Regions from separate parts of the Rhizobium sp. CIAT894 genome, predicted to be linked through region 3. Evidence: predicted binding sites of a transcription regulator. Region 3 holds the regulator's gene; each other region holds the start of a gene.

Region 1 (3,110 bases), 350 kb from region 3:
GTTGCGCGGCACGAGCGGGCTCGACGGAACGATTTCATGGCCGTTCTTCTTAAAATAGTCGAGGAAGGTCGACCGGATATCGTTTACGCCGCTCATTCTATGCCCTTCAATGCTGCCCGAGGCCAGTAAATACAAATCCATCGGCTTTTAACGTTCGCCTCCGCCACTGTCCAGCAGACAAACAAAACCGGCCGCATTCTCATCAGGAATACGGCCGGCCGAAATTGTCCAATGCGTTCACGCGCGAAAATTACATTTCCGCGGCGCCATCGCCGTCATCTGCATCCGGTCCGCCGTTCTGCAGGAAGCGGTCGGCGATCAAGCCGGCATTCTGGCGCAGTGACAGCTCGATCTCGCGTGCGAGATCCGGATTGTCGCGCAGGAAGGTCTTGGCATTTTCACGGCCTTGGCCGAGACGCTGGCTGTTGTAGGAGAACCAGGCGCCCGACTTCTCGACGATGCCGGCCTTGACGCCGAGATCGACGAGTTCGCCGGTCTTGGAAACGCCCTCGCCATACATGATGTCGAACTCGACATGCTTGAAGGGAGGCGCCATCTTGTTCTTGACGACCTTGACGCGGGTCTGGTTGCCGATCACCTCTTCGCGCTCCTTGACCGCGCCGATACGGCGGATATCGAGGCGAACGGAGGCATAGAATTTCAGCGCATTGCCGCCCGTCGTTGTCTCAGGCGAACCGAACATGACACCGATCTTCATGCGTATCTGGTTGATGAAAATCACCATGCAGTTCGACTTGGAAATCGAGGCGGTGAGCTTGCGCAGTGCCTGGCTCATCAGGCGGGCCTGGAGACCTGGAAGGCTGTCGCCCATTTCGCCTTCGATTTCGGCGCGCGGCGTCAGCGCGGCGACCGAGTCGACGACGAGAACGTCGACGGCGCCGGAGCGCACCAGGGTGTCGGTGATTTCGAGCGCCTGCTCGCCGGTATCCGGCTGCGAGATCAGAAGGTTCTGCAGATCGACGCCAAGCTTGCGGGCATAGACCGGATCAAGAGCGTGTTCGGCGTCGACGAAGGCGCAGATACCGCCCTTCTTCTGCGCTTCCGCAATGGTCTGCAACGCAAGCGTCGTCTTACCCGAGCTTTCCGGCCCGTAGATTTCGATAATGCGGCCCTTCGGCAGGCCACCGATGCCAAGCGCAATATCGAGGCCAAGCGAGCCCGTCGAAACCGTCTCGATCTCGACGACGTTCTCGTTGGAACCGAGTTTCATGATCGAGCCCTTGCCGAACGACCGCTCTATCTGTGAGAGTGCCGCTTCAAGCGCCTTGCTTTTGTCCACCGATTTGTCCTCTACCAGCCGCAATGAATTCTGAGACATCCGATCCACCTTTAGGTTATTGAAGCCGCCCAAGCAATGTCGAGTTTGTACCCTATTTGTTCTACTGTCGCAATAGGCGATCAAACAATTGAAAGAAAAAGGTAAAACGGTCCGTGTTCTATTTTTGTTTTATCAATGCAAAGCAATGGCTTAAGCCTGGAATACCGACATGCATCGGAAAAGACGCATCGCATCGATTCGTCCTTCGCCCCTCGGGAGAGCGGCTGAAATGAAAAAAAAGATTCTCGTTCTCGGCGGTGCCCATATCGACAGGCGCGGCCGCATCTCCGGCGAGACGGCGCCTGGCGCCAGCAATCCCGGGACCTGGTTCGAAGAGCCGGGCGGCGGCGGCTTCAATGCGGCACGCAACCTTGCAAGGCTCGGTTTTCAGGTGACGATGATTTCGCCGCGCGGCGGCGATCCGATCGGTGAGATGGTCGGCGAAGCCGCCGATTTCGCCGGCATCGACGACCGGCCCTTCGTCTTCCTCGACCGCAAGACGCCGAGTTACACGGCAATCATCGAGAAGGACGGCAATCTGGTGATCGCCCTTGCCGACATGGATCTCTACCGCTTCTTCGTGCCGCGGCGCCTCTCCATCCGCTGGGTGCGCGAGGCTTTCGCCGCGCATGATCTCATCCTTTTCGATGCCAATCTGCCGGAAGAGACGATCGCGGCCATCGTCGCCAAGGCGCGGTCGCTGGCCAAACCCGTCGCCGCAATCGCCATTTCGCCGGCCAAGGTCGTCAGGCTGAAACCCTGCGTCGAAGATATCGACTACCTGTTCATGAACGAGGCCGAAGCCGCCGCCCTTGCCGGTGAACGGCCGGACGACGCCGGCGGCTGGCCGCCGCTTCTGAACGAGATCGGCATCCGGAGCGCCGTCGTCACCCGTGGCCGCCGCGAGCTCGTCGCGCTTTGCGATGGCCGCGCCGTGACGCTGCAGCCGCCAATCGCCGAGACCCTGGCCGATGTCACGGGCGCCGGCGATTCCCTTGCCGCCGGCACGCTCGCCGCCTTGATGCAAGGCCTGCCGCTCGAGCAAGCAATCCGCCACGGCACCGCGGCAGCAGCGCTGACTGTGCAGTCACCGCACGCCGTCAACGAAAATCTGACGCCGGATCTGCTGAATGAGGCGCTTGCCCTTGTTCCCCAGATCAGAATTCTGCATTGAAGCGACCAAATGAAATAGTTGAGCATGATGTCGTCGGAAAACCGCTGACACTTTCGGCATCAGGCTCGATCGAGGACAGGACAAGATCATGACCCAGCCCATCTCCCCTCTTCTGCCGATCGCCTATTCCAAGGAGGTCGCGAGCGCCAAGCAGCGCGGCGCGCCGTTGGTGGCGCTGGAATCGACCATCATTACTCACGGCATGCCCTATCCCGGCAATATCGAGATGGCCCGCAGCGTCGAGGCGATCATTCGCGAACAGGGTGCGGTGCCGGCAACGATCGCCGTCATCCACGGCACCCTGCATGTCGGTCTTGAATCCGCGGAACTGGAACAGCTCGCCAAAGCGACGGACGTGATGAAGGTGTCGCGCGCCGATCTCGCCTTCGCGATCGCCGAGCGCCGCACCGGCGCCACCACAGTCGCGGCGACGATGATCGCGGCCGCCCGTGCCGGCATCCGCGTTTTTGCCACAGGCGGCATCGGCGGCGTGCATCGCGGCGCCGAGGAAAGCTTCGATATTTCAGCCGATCTCGAGGAGCTCGCCCGCACCGGCGTCATCGTTGTCTGCGCCGGCGCCAAGGCGATCCTCGACAT
Region 2 (3,110 bases), 410 kb from region 3:
CGCGATACATCGGCACGAGCTTGGAGAGCGGACGGTCGCCGATGACGATGCCGGCGGCATGCGTCGAGGCATGGCGGTAAAGCCCCTCGATCTTCTGGGCGATGTCGAGCAGGCGCGCAACGACCGGTTCCTTGGCCGCCTCTTCCTGCAGCTTCGGCTCCTCCTCGATCGCTTTGGAGAGCGGCGTCGGATTGGCCGGGTTGTTCGGCACGAGTTTGCAGATCTTGTCGACCTGACCGTAGGGCATCTCCAGCACGCGGCCGACGTCGCGAAGGGCTGCGCGCGCCTGCAGCGAACCGAAGGTGATGATCTGCGCCACCTGCTCGCGACCATATTTGGCCTGGACGTAGCGGATCACCTCTTCGCGGCGGTCCTGGCAGAAGTCGATGTCGAAGTCCGGCATCGAGACGCGTTCGGGATTGAGGAAGCGTTCGAACAGCAGCGAAAACCGCAGCGGATCGACGTCGGTGATCGTCAAGGCGTAGGCGACCAGCGAGCCTGCGCCCGAACCGCGACCCGGACCGACCGGAATGTCATGCTGTTTGGCCCATTTGATGAAGTCGGCAACGATCAGAAAGTAGCCGGGAAAACGCATGCGCTCGATGACGCTGAGCTCGAAATCCAGCCGCTCGCGATATTCCTTTTCCTCGTAACCCGGCGACATGCCGAGCGTTGCAAGCCGCATGTCGAGCCCTTCGACCGCCTGGCGGCGCAATTCGCTCGCCTCGGCGCGTTCGGCCTCCTCGGCATCGTCGGTCGCCCCGGTGAAGCGCGGCAGGATCGGCTTGCGCGTCTTCAGCACGAAGGAGCAGCGCCTGGCGATCTCGATCGTATTCTCCAGCGCTTCCGGCAGGTCGGCGAAGAGCTTGGCCATCTCGGCCCGGCTCTTCAGATAATGGTCCGGCGTCAGGCGAAAACGACTGTCGTCGGAGACGATGGCGTTGTGGGCGACCGCCATCAGCGCATCATGGGCGTCGTAATCGTCCCTTGTCGGGAAGAAGGCCTCATTGGTCGCAACCAGCGGCAGATCATTGGTATAGGCGAGCCCGACGATCTTCTGCTCGTGGCGCTTATCATAGGCGCCATGCCGCTGCAGTTCGACATAGAGCCGGTCGCCGAAGAGACGCTTCAACATCAGCAGCCGGGCCTCCGCCTGGGCGGTATGACCGTCCCTGATCGCCGCATCGACCGGCCCGGTCAGAGCGCCGGTCAAGGCGATCAACCCTTCCGTGCCGGCCTCGGCCAGCCAGGAAGCTTTGACATGAATGGCCTGGTTGCTTTCACCGCCGAGATAGGCGCGGCTGACGAGATCGACCAGCCGTTCGTAACCGCCATCCGTGGCAGCTAGAAGAACGATCGACGGCAGCTTGACCAGAGCCTGCTGGCCGCCGCGCTTTTCCGTCTCCAACCCGTCTTCCATGTCGATCGAGACCTGGCAGCCGATGATCGGCTGCAGGCCCTCGTCCATCGCCTTCTGGGAAAATTCCAGGGCGATGAACAGGTTGTTGGTGTCGGCAATGGCGATGGCCGGCTGGCTGTCGCCGGTCGCCTTGTAGAGGATCTTCTTCAGCGGCAGTGCGCCCTCGAGAAGCGAATAGGCGGAATGGACCCTCAGGTGGATGAAGCCCGGCGTGCCGCCGGTCACCTCAGCCGTAGAACCCTTTGCCGTATCCGCCATGGCATGCCTTCCCAATCACCCGAATGAATCGGACGCATTGTCGGCATAGAAGGCGATGATGTCCAGAAGAAGTCCCTCGTCCGGACCGCATGACAGCCATGCGGTCCCCTGAAAACTTTAGATCGCCATGACGATCAGCGAGAAGCTGGCAACGAACATTGCGATGGAGGTGAATGCTGCGATATCACGGATCATGTCAGTCATTTGGCTCTCCTTTACTCGTTATGTTTTCAATTTGTTCGATGTATGTTCTGTTGTCAACAGGAATCTTTTCCTCCTTTCTTGTGTTCGCAGAATCTCGGGAAGGGCTTGGCGATTCGCATGGGGCCTGCGCTCGATCCGATAGGCAGCAGCCACCCATCTTCGACGGATCCGCCATTCCGTTCAGATAGGCCACCGCCCAAATCGTCTTCTGAATTCCGGCGTATGTTCTCTTTATGTTCTTTACATACCCCAGCATATTTGCCAGCATCCGGCCGAGAGGAGAATGAGATGCTCGACATTGTGAAGCTGGATGAATTCATCGTGGAGGCGAAGGCTGCGACCTATGTCGGCGGCGGCGTGCCGCATGCCCCCTGCCGGCCGGGTTCCCATGATATCGGTTATGAGAGCGGCGACTGGCGCTATCTCGACAGCTATCTCGGCGGCACCGATTTCGCCGGACAGGAGGTGGTATGGTTTGCCGGCGAGCCGGTCTGGGCGATGAATTATTTCGGCTGTGTCATTGCGCCTGAACTCATCGATGGTGTAGCGGCCGGAACGGTGATCAAGGCGGCACTGTCGACGATGTATCGCGAGGGGCGGTTTCTGGGCGGCATGGAATTCGACCATCCGTCCGGCCGCTACGTCGATAGAAGCGACGGCGGCTGTGACAGCTTCAGCGGCCAGGAATGCATCATGGTCGAGGGCCGGAGGGCTTACGTGCTCGACTATCGCGGCGGGCTGGTCATCCCCTGATGTCCGACCAGGAGGTTGGCGAGGTCAGCGCCTCATCGGCCTGCCGGCATCGGTGCAAACCAAACAGCCACAGACCATCGTCTCAAAAATCGACGATCTTGCCGTCCGAAATCGTCACGCGCCGATCCATGCGACGGGCAAGGTCGTGATTGTGGGTGGCGATGAGGGCGGCGAGGCCGGATTGGCGCACCAGCGCCGCCAGCGCGTCGAAGACGTAAGCTGCCGTTTCGGGGTCGAGATTGCCGGTCGGTTCGTCGGCCAGAAGCAAGCTCGGCGCATTGGCGACGGCGCGGGCGATCGCAACACGCTGCTGCTCGCCGCCGGAAAGTTCGCCGGGGCGATGGGCGCCACGATGGCCGATGCGCATGTAATCGAGAAGCTGACCGGCCCGCTCGCCGGCTTCCTTCCAGGACAGCCCGGCGATCAGTTGCGGCATCATGATGTTTTCAAGCGCCGAAAACTCCGGCAGGAGATG
Region 3 (3,110 bases):
GCAGTCAAATGCGCTTCTGTCACGGCAAGATCGGCGACATTGAAGAGGATTGCCCGGCCGCGCAGGCCGCGGTCGGCGGATGAGACGGCGATCTCGAAATAGGCCTCAAGCCCTTCCGGCGTCATCAGGCTGATCTTCGCATTCGACGCGGCGACATTGACGCCGAAACCGGTTTTTTCGACGGCCGACTGCGCCGCGGCAAGGCCGACGAAGGCAGCGAATGCGCTGGCATCGGGCGCACAGAGCGCGATCTCGGCAATCCGCGTCACGCCATTGGCATGCGTTTCCAGCGTGCCGCGGTCGGCAGGCAGCGGGTTGATACGCTCGACACTGAAAAGGAAGAAATCCGGCGCGCGCGGATCGGTAGCAAAGGCCAGCTTGAAGCCCGCCACAGTCTCGGAACCATCCGGCATCTTCATCGGCCGGCTGAACTGCAGCATGTCGCCGGCACTCGATCCGTGACCGACAAAATTCCGATGATCGCGGCCGGCATCACTGGTGCCGAAAGCTACCGCCGAGAGCCCCTCCTCGCCGCAGCGGAAGCGGAAAGCCTGGTTGCGGGCGGTGAAGACATTGCCCCGCCGCGCCGATGCCTCGCTCTCGGCGACACTCGCAACGCCGAGCGGCTCCAGATAGGTCTTGTCGGCGAAGAAGACGCAGGCATTCTCCGTTCCGAAGGGATGGCGCGCATCCGCGGCAACGGTGAAGCCGAGCTTGCCGAGCCTCTCGCGCGCCAGATCGATATTGACGACGGGCAGCACGACGTGATCCAGCGGGTGCGGCTTGGCGAGATGCTCGCTCATCGGTTCCTCTCCCTGAAATGGCAAGAGATGTGCGACAGCGCACTCCCAATTCAAGACCTGCCTGCCAATCCGGCGAATGAAAATAAAAATCTCAACGAGTTGGCGGCAAGTTTTACGGAAATTTAGCTACTTGCGGAACACATATGGAACATATAGTGTCTGTTCTGGATTTGTTTCAATCAGGGGTCTGACGTCGATGCTCACGCGCAAACAACAGGAGCTTCTCCTTTTCATTCATGAGCGCATGAAGGAATCCGGCGTTCCGCCGTCTTTCGACGAAATGAAGGATGCCCTGGATCTCGCCTCGAAATCCGGCATTCATCGGCTGATTACAGCACTCGAGGAGCGCGGCTTCATTCGCCGCCTACCGAATCGCGCCCGGGCGCTCGAAGTCATCAAGCTTCCGGAGGCCTACAGCCCCAGCATACAGCCCCGGCGCGGCTTTTCGCCGAGCGTCATCGAGGGCAGCCTCGGCAAGCCCCAGCCGGTCGCCGCTCCCGCTCCTGCGAAACCCGTTGCCGACAACGGCAACTCGGTCTCCGTGCCGGTCATGGGCCGGATCGCCGCCGGCGTGCCGATCTCGGCGATCCAGAACAACACCCACGACATCGTCGTCCCCGCCGACATGCTCGGCTCCGGCGAACACTACGCGCTGGAGGTCAAGGGTGATTCGATGATCGACGCCGGCATCTTCGACGGCGACACCGTAATCATCCGCAACGGCAGCACCGCAAGTCCCGGCGACATCGTCGTTGCCCTCGTCGATGACGAGGAAGCGACGCTGAAGCGCTTCCGCCGCAAAGGCGCCTCGATCGCGCTGGAAGCCGCTAACCCGGCTTACGAGACCCGGATCTTCGGGCCCGATCGCGTCAAGGTACAGGGCAAACTCGTCGGCCTCATTCGCCGCTATCACTGACAACAGACGGACCGGTTTCGGTAAAACTGTCTTTGCGCCAGTCATAGGCGCGCTGACGCATCCATGGTCGCGACAGCGTCTCGAATGCGGTTGCGACCTCCAGGCCGGCATCGGCGAAACGCAATTCGACGGAGCCGGTCCTGCGCAACGTCTCGCCGGTGAAAAGCGCCCCGCCTGAACGGCAGTTGTTGAAACGTAGGCGGACCGAGGTCACGACGATATCGGCCGTATCGCAGGCCGGACCGAGATAGGCGGCATTGTCGATGACGGTGACGATATGGCCATTGCCGAGTCTTGATGTGCACCAGGCCTTCTTGACGCAGGAAAAGCGGTTTGCTTCACCGCCTGCTGCGGCTGCCCGCATCGCTGCGCTCGCTTCGTTCTGCTGATCGCGGGAAAGCCGGACACGGCGGTCTTCTCCTTCCGGCGGGATAGCCGGACCATCCAGCATCTTCGGCGGATCATGCGTCGGCAGGACCAGTGCTCGCTGCCACTGGTCGAAGATGAAATCCGGCGGATTTTCGCGGTTGGACGCGATTGCCTCAGCCGCGACAACCGCAACCAGACTGCCATCCTCCGAAATCACCAGATCCGGCGGCCGGGGAGCCGGCAGCAGCAATACGGTGAGTGTCGAGATGGCGACGATCGATGTGCCGGCATGGCGCAGCCGGGTGCGCAGCAGCGTCAGCAGCAGAAAGCCTGCCACTGCCACAGCGAAATACCAGGCGGGCAAGCGGCCGATGCCGATATCGCCGCCCCAGCCGGACACCGTCTCGGCAACCGCGATCACCAGATCGAGGCCGAATCCGACCACCTTCCACAGCGGAGCATCCAGCCCGAAAGGCATGAGCAACATCGCCAGCAGCCCGGCCGGCATGACGATGAAGGAGATGATCGGCATCGTCGCGAGGTTTGCCGGCAGGCCGTAAGCCGTCAGGCGATGAAAATGCTCGATCGAAAACAGCGCGGTGGAAAAGCCGCCGATCAGCGAGGTCAGAAAGACGCCGCCGAAGAAACCGGCGACGGCAACCACCGGCCTGACGATCGGCAGCTTCAGGAAGGCGTTTTCGCGGACACGCCGGTCCTTCCATAGCTGATAACCCGATACCAACGCCAATGTCGCGGCAAAGGACATCTGGAAGCTCGGGCCCAATACTTCCGAGGGTGAAATGGCGATGATGATGAGCGCGGAGAGAACGACATTGCGCAGGCTGATCGACGGCCGATCGAAGAAGACGGCAATCAGCATGATGGCCATCATGATAAAAGCGCGCTCGGCCGAAACCCCGAAACCAGAGATCAGGTAATAGGCGGTGACGGCGATAAGCGCACCTGATGCGGCGATCTTCTTTGTCGGATAAGCTTGGGCGACGCCGGGAAAGAGGCTAAGC
Region 4 (3,110 bases), 130 kb from region 3:
CTCCTTCCAGCGGCGCTCGAGATTGGTGATGATGCCTTCGAAATTCTTGTGGGTCGTATAGGAGCGGGCGCCATCGGCGTAATGGAATTCGATCTTGTCGTCGGTGCCATTGAGAATGACGTCCTTGGCCTCGTCGGAGAGATCGTTCCAGCGGGTGCCGAGCTTGAAGCCGTAATGTTTGCCGAGTGCTTCCAGCGTCTGGTTGTAGTAGGGCGAGGTCGACTTGGCCCAGGGCGCGATCGCCCCGTCGCGCAGCGTCCGCTCGGGCTCGGGCACGATCAGGTCCGGATCGATCTTCTGCTGGGCCCCGAGGCCGTCGCAGGTCGGGCAGGCGCCGAAGGGATTGTTGAAGGAAAACAGCCTGGGCTCGATCTCGGGAATGGTGAAGCCGGAAACCGGGCAAGCGAATTTTTCCGAAAACAGCACGCGCTCATGCGTCTCGTTCAGCGACTTGTTGGCCGAGCCGCCGGCCGAGGTCTCTTCCGGCGGTAGCGGCTTGTCGGCGAATTCGGCAATCGCCAGCCCGTCGGCGAGCTTCAGGCAGGTTTCCAGGCTGTCCGCCAGACGGGCCGACACATCCGAGCGCACGACGATACGGTCGACCACCACGTCGATGTCATGCTTGTATTTCTTGTCGAGAACAGGCGCCTCGGCGATCTCGTAGAACTGGCCGTCGACCTTGACGCGCTGGAAGCCCTTCTTCATCAGTTCGGCGAGTTCTTTCTTGTATTCGCCCTTGCGGCCGCGCACGAGCGGCGCGAGAATATAAAGACGGGTGCCTTCGCCGAAATCGAGGACGCGGTCGACCATCTGGCTCACCGTCTGGCTCTCGATCGGCAGGCCGGTCGCCGGCGAATAGGGAACGCCGACGCGGGCAAAGAGCAGGCGCATGTAGTCGTAGATCTCGGTGACGGTGCCAACCGTCGAGCGCGGATTGCGCGAGGTGGTCTTCTGTTCTATCGAAATGGCAGGCGACAGTCCGTCGATCTGGTCGACATCGGGCTTCTGCATCATTTCGAGGAACTGGCGGGCATAGGCCGACAGGCTCTCGACATAACGGCGCTGGCCCTCGGCATAGATCGTGTCGAAGGCAAGCGAGGATTTGCCGGAACCCGAAAGACCGGTCATCACGATCAGCTTGTTGCGCGGCAGGTCGAGATCGATGCCCTTGAGATTGTGCTCGCGCGCGCCGCGGATGGAGATCGTCTTCAGTTCGCTCATCGTCTCAGCTTTGGTCCTTTGGGATAACAGCCCTTATTTAGTGATGCCGACGGGCGAGTCGAGGCTGAATGTCCGCTACAGTCAAGGTTTTCGATTCTGTTGACAGGATCATACGGATAAACTAGAACAAAGAAAGAACAAAATTCCTGATGAATGCATGCGGCCTTCTGATGGATAAACATGTGGATGAACGACCGTTTACGCGCATCGACGGTCCGCGATGGTTTAAGGTGCGCTGATCGATTAACGCCGCCGGGCAGGGCGGCAGGCAGGGTGAGAAGCATGGCTGGTAGCGTGAATAAGGTAATTCTGGTTGGAAACGTGGGTGCAGACCCCGAAATCCGCCGTACTCAGGATGGCCGGCCGATCGCCAATCTTCGCATCGCGACCTCGGAGACCTGGCGCGACCGAAATTCCGGCGAGCGCCGTGAAAAGACCGAATGGCACACCGTCGTCGTCTTCAACGAAGGCCTCTGCAAGGTCGTCGAGCAATATGTGAAGAAGGGCGCCAAGCTCTATATCGAAGGCCAGTTGCAGACCCGCAAGTGGCAGGACCAGCAGGGCCAGGACCGCTACTCGACAGAAGTGGTGCTGCAGGGCTTCAGCTCGACGCTGACGATGCTCGACGGCCGCGGCGATGGCGGCGGCGCAAGCTCCGGCTTCGGCGGCGGCCGTGGCGGCAGCAGCAACAATGACTACGGCGACGATTACGGCGCCCCGGCTCCCTCCTCATCGCCGAGCCGCGGCGGTGGCGGCGGCAACTTCTCGCGCGATCTCGACGACGACATCCCGTTCTGATCGGCTGCCGATCCTGGTTTGAATAAGAATTGAGAGCATGATGCCCTGGACGGTGTCATGCTCTTTTTCTTTGGTCGTGACGAAGGCATTTCCCACCGCAACTGAAGCCATGGATGGGACAGCATTGCAAAATGCTCCTGGGGAATTCTGAATGATTTGCCATGTCTTTGAGAAAACAGTTCAGATTGGCGGGTGCCCAGGACGTCGCGCTGATGAATTTAAGCACCGATTCCGCGGTGGCGATGACGGACGAAGTTGAGGAGCGGCACGCCTCGGAAGACTTGGACGATTTCGACCTCAATGCTCTCATTGGTCTAAAGGCGGTTACCAAGGATGCAGAAAAGGCGTTCGTCAAACTTCTCAACCCTTCCCACGATGATGTGAAGTGTATTACGTGTCTGCGTTGCAGAGGTAGTCTCGATGTCAGTCACCAATAGATTGCATGGAAGACAGCAACTTGGTTCTATTGTTATGAGTTACATCGCCGAGGGTTACGAAGAATACCTCTCCACCGTCGCCGAGCTCCTGATTGCGGAGGGAATGACCGAGGCTGCCAGTGTGCTGCGTTTGTCCACCCCAAAGGTCGAGGAAACGGGCTACGACAACTGGAACGGCGGAACGAGCATATGGACGATCTACCTTCGAGTTGAGCCTGTATCTTATGCGCAGCTAGGTGCCAGCCGCGAAGCGCTCGAGGAGCAGATCAATAATCGTCTGAAGTCTGTTTTGGAGCAATTCTCAGATGGCTGGGTCAGCATAAAGATCGTGCCGCTAGTAAAGCCCCGGGCCGATTGGCCGGAAATCGAAGGTGGGATATCGCGGGTAATCCGGCAGAATATCTTCGACGGACTTAGGATCGACAATGTGGTTTGGAGCGGCCGACTGGAGGAGGTGGAGTTTCTTGAAAGGCTCTTCGACCTGAAAACTTTGCCATCCACCGACAGCCGCTACAGCGACGCGTCGGGAGATATCTGGCAACATCGCGTCAACAATCCGCAGGACTGGGACGACGACTGGATCTATGCCGATCAGAGGTTCAACTTACTGCAATGCCCTGCGGACCAGTTTCTCCGGTTCCTATCTGAGATCGT

What was found. Region 3 encodes LexA, which represses DNA repair genes until DNA is damaged. Its sites were predicted from a motif close to TGTTCNNNNTGTGTTCNG; they were not measured.
Region 1: a site for LexA is predicted at 1,454-1,471, ahead of recA (recombinase RecA). Genes of this name have one in related genera too.
Region 2: a site for LexA is predicted at 1,915-1,932, ahead of dnaE (DNA polymerase III subunit alpha). Genes of this name have one in related genera too.
Region 4: a site for LexA is predicted at 1,344-1,361, ahead of uvrA (excinuclease ABC subunit UvrA). Genes of this name have one in related genera too.

Annotation. Positions count from the first base shown of each region.
Region 1 covers NZ_CP020947.1:2,376,178-2,379,287, forward strand. The annotation lists gene alaS (alanine--tRNA ligase) at 1-96, opposite strand, end outside; gene recA (recombinase RecA) at 251-1,339, opposite strand; gene RHEC894_RS11800 (carbohydrate kinase family protein) at 1,569-2,513, shown strand; gene RHEC894_RS11805 (pseudouridine-5'-phosphate glycosidase) at 2,602-3,110, shown strand, end outside.
Region 2 covers NZ_CP020947.1:1,614,230-1,617,339, reverse strand. The annotation lists gene dnaE (DNA polymerase III subunit alpha) at 1-1,678, opposite strand, end outside; gene RHEC894_RS08040 (DUF5680 domain-containing protein) at 2,171-2,635, shown strand; gene RHEC894_RS08035 (ABC transporter ATP-binding protein) at 2,718-3,110, opposite strand, start outside.
Region 3 covers NZ_CP020947.1:2,024,113-2,027,222, reverse strand. The annotation lists gene RHEC894_RS10095 (VOC family protein) at 1-803, opposite strand, end outside; gene lexA (transcriptional repressor LexA) at 1,000-1,719, shown strand; gene RHEC894_RS10085 (ComEC/Rec2 family competence protein) at 1,700-3,110, opposite strand, start outside.
Region 4 covers NZ_CP020947.1:2,156,801-2,159,910, forward strand. The annotation lists gene uvrA (excinuclease ABC subunit UvrA) at 1-1,221, opposite strand, end outside; gene RHEC894_RS10725 (single-stranded DNA-binding protein) at 1,504-2,019, shown strand; gene RHEC894_RS10730 (hypothetical protein) at 2,181-2,456, shown strand; gene RHEC894_RS10735 (abortive infection family protein) at 2,491-3,110, shown strand, end outside.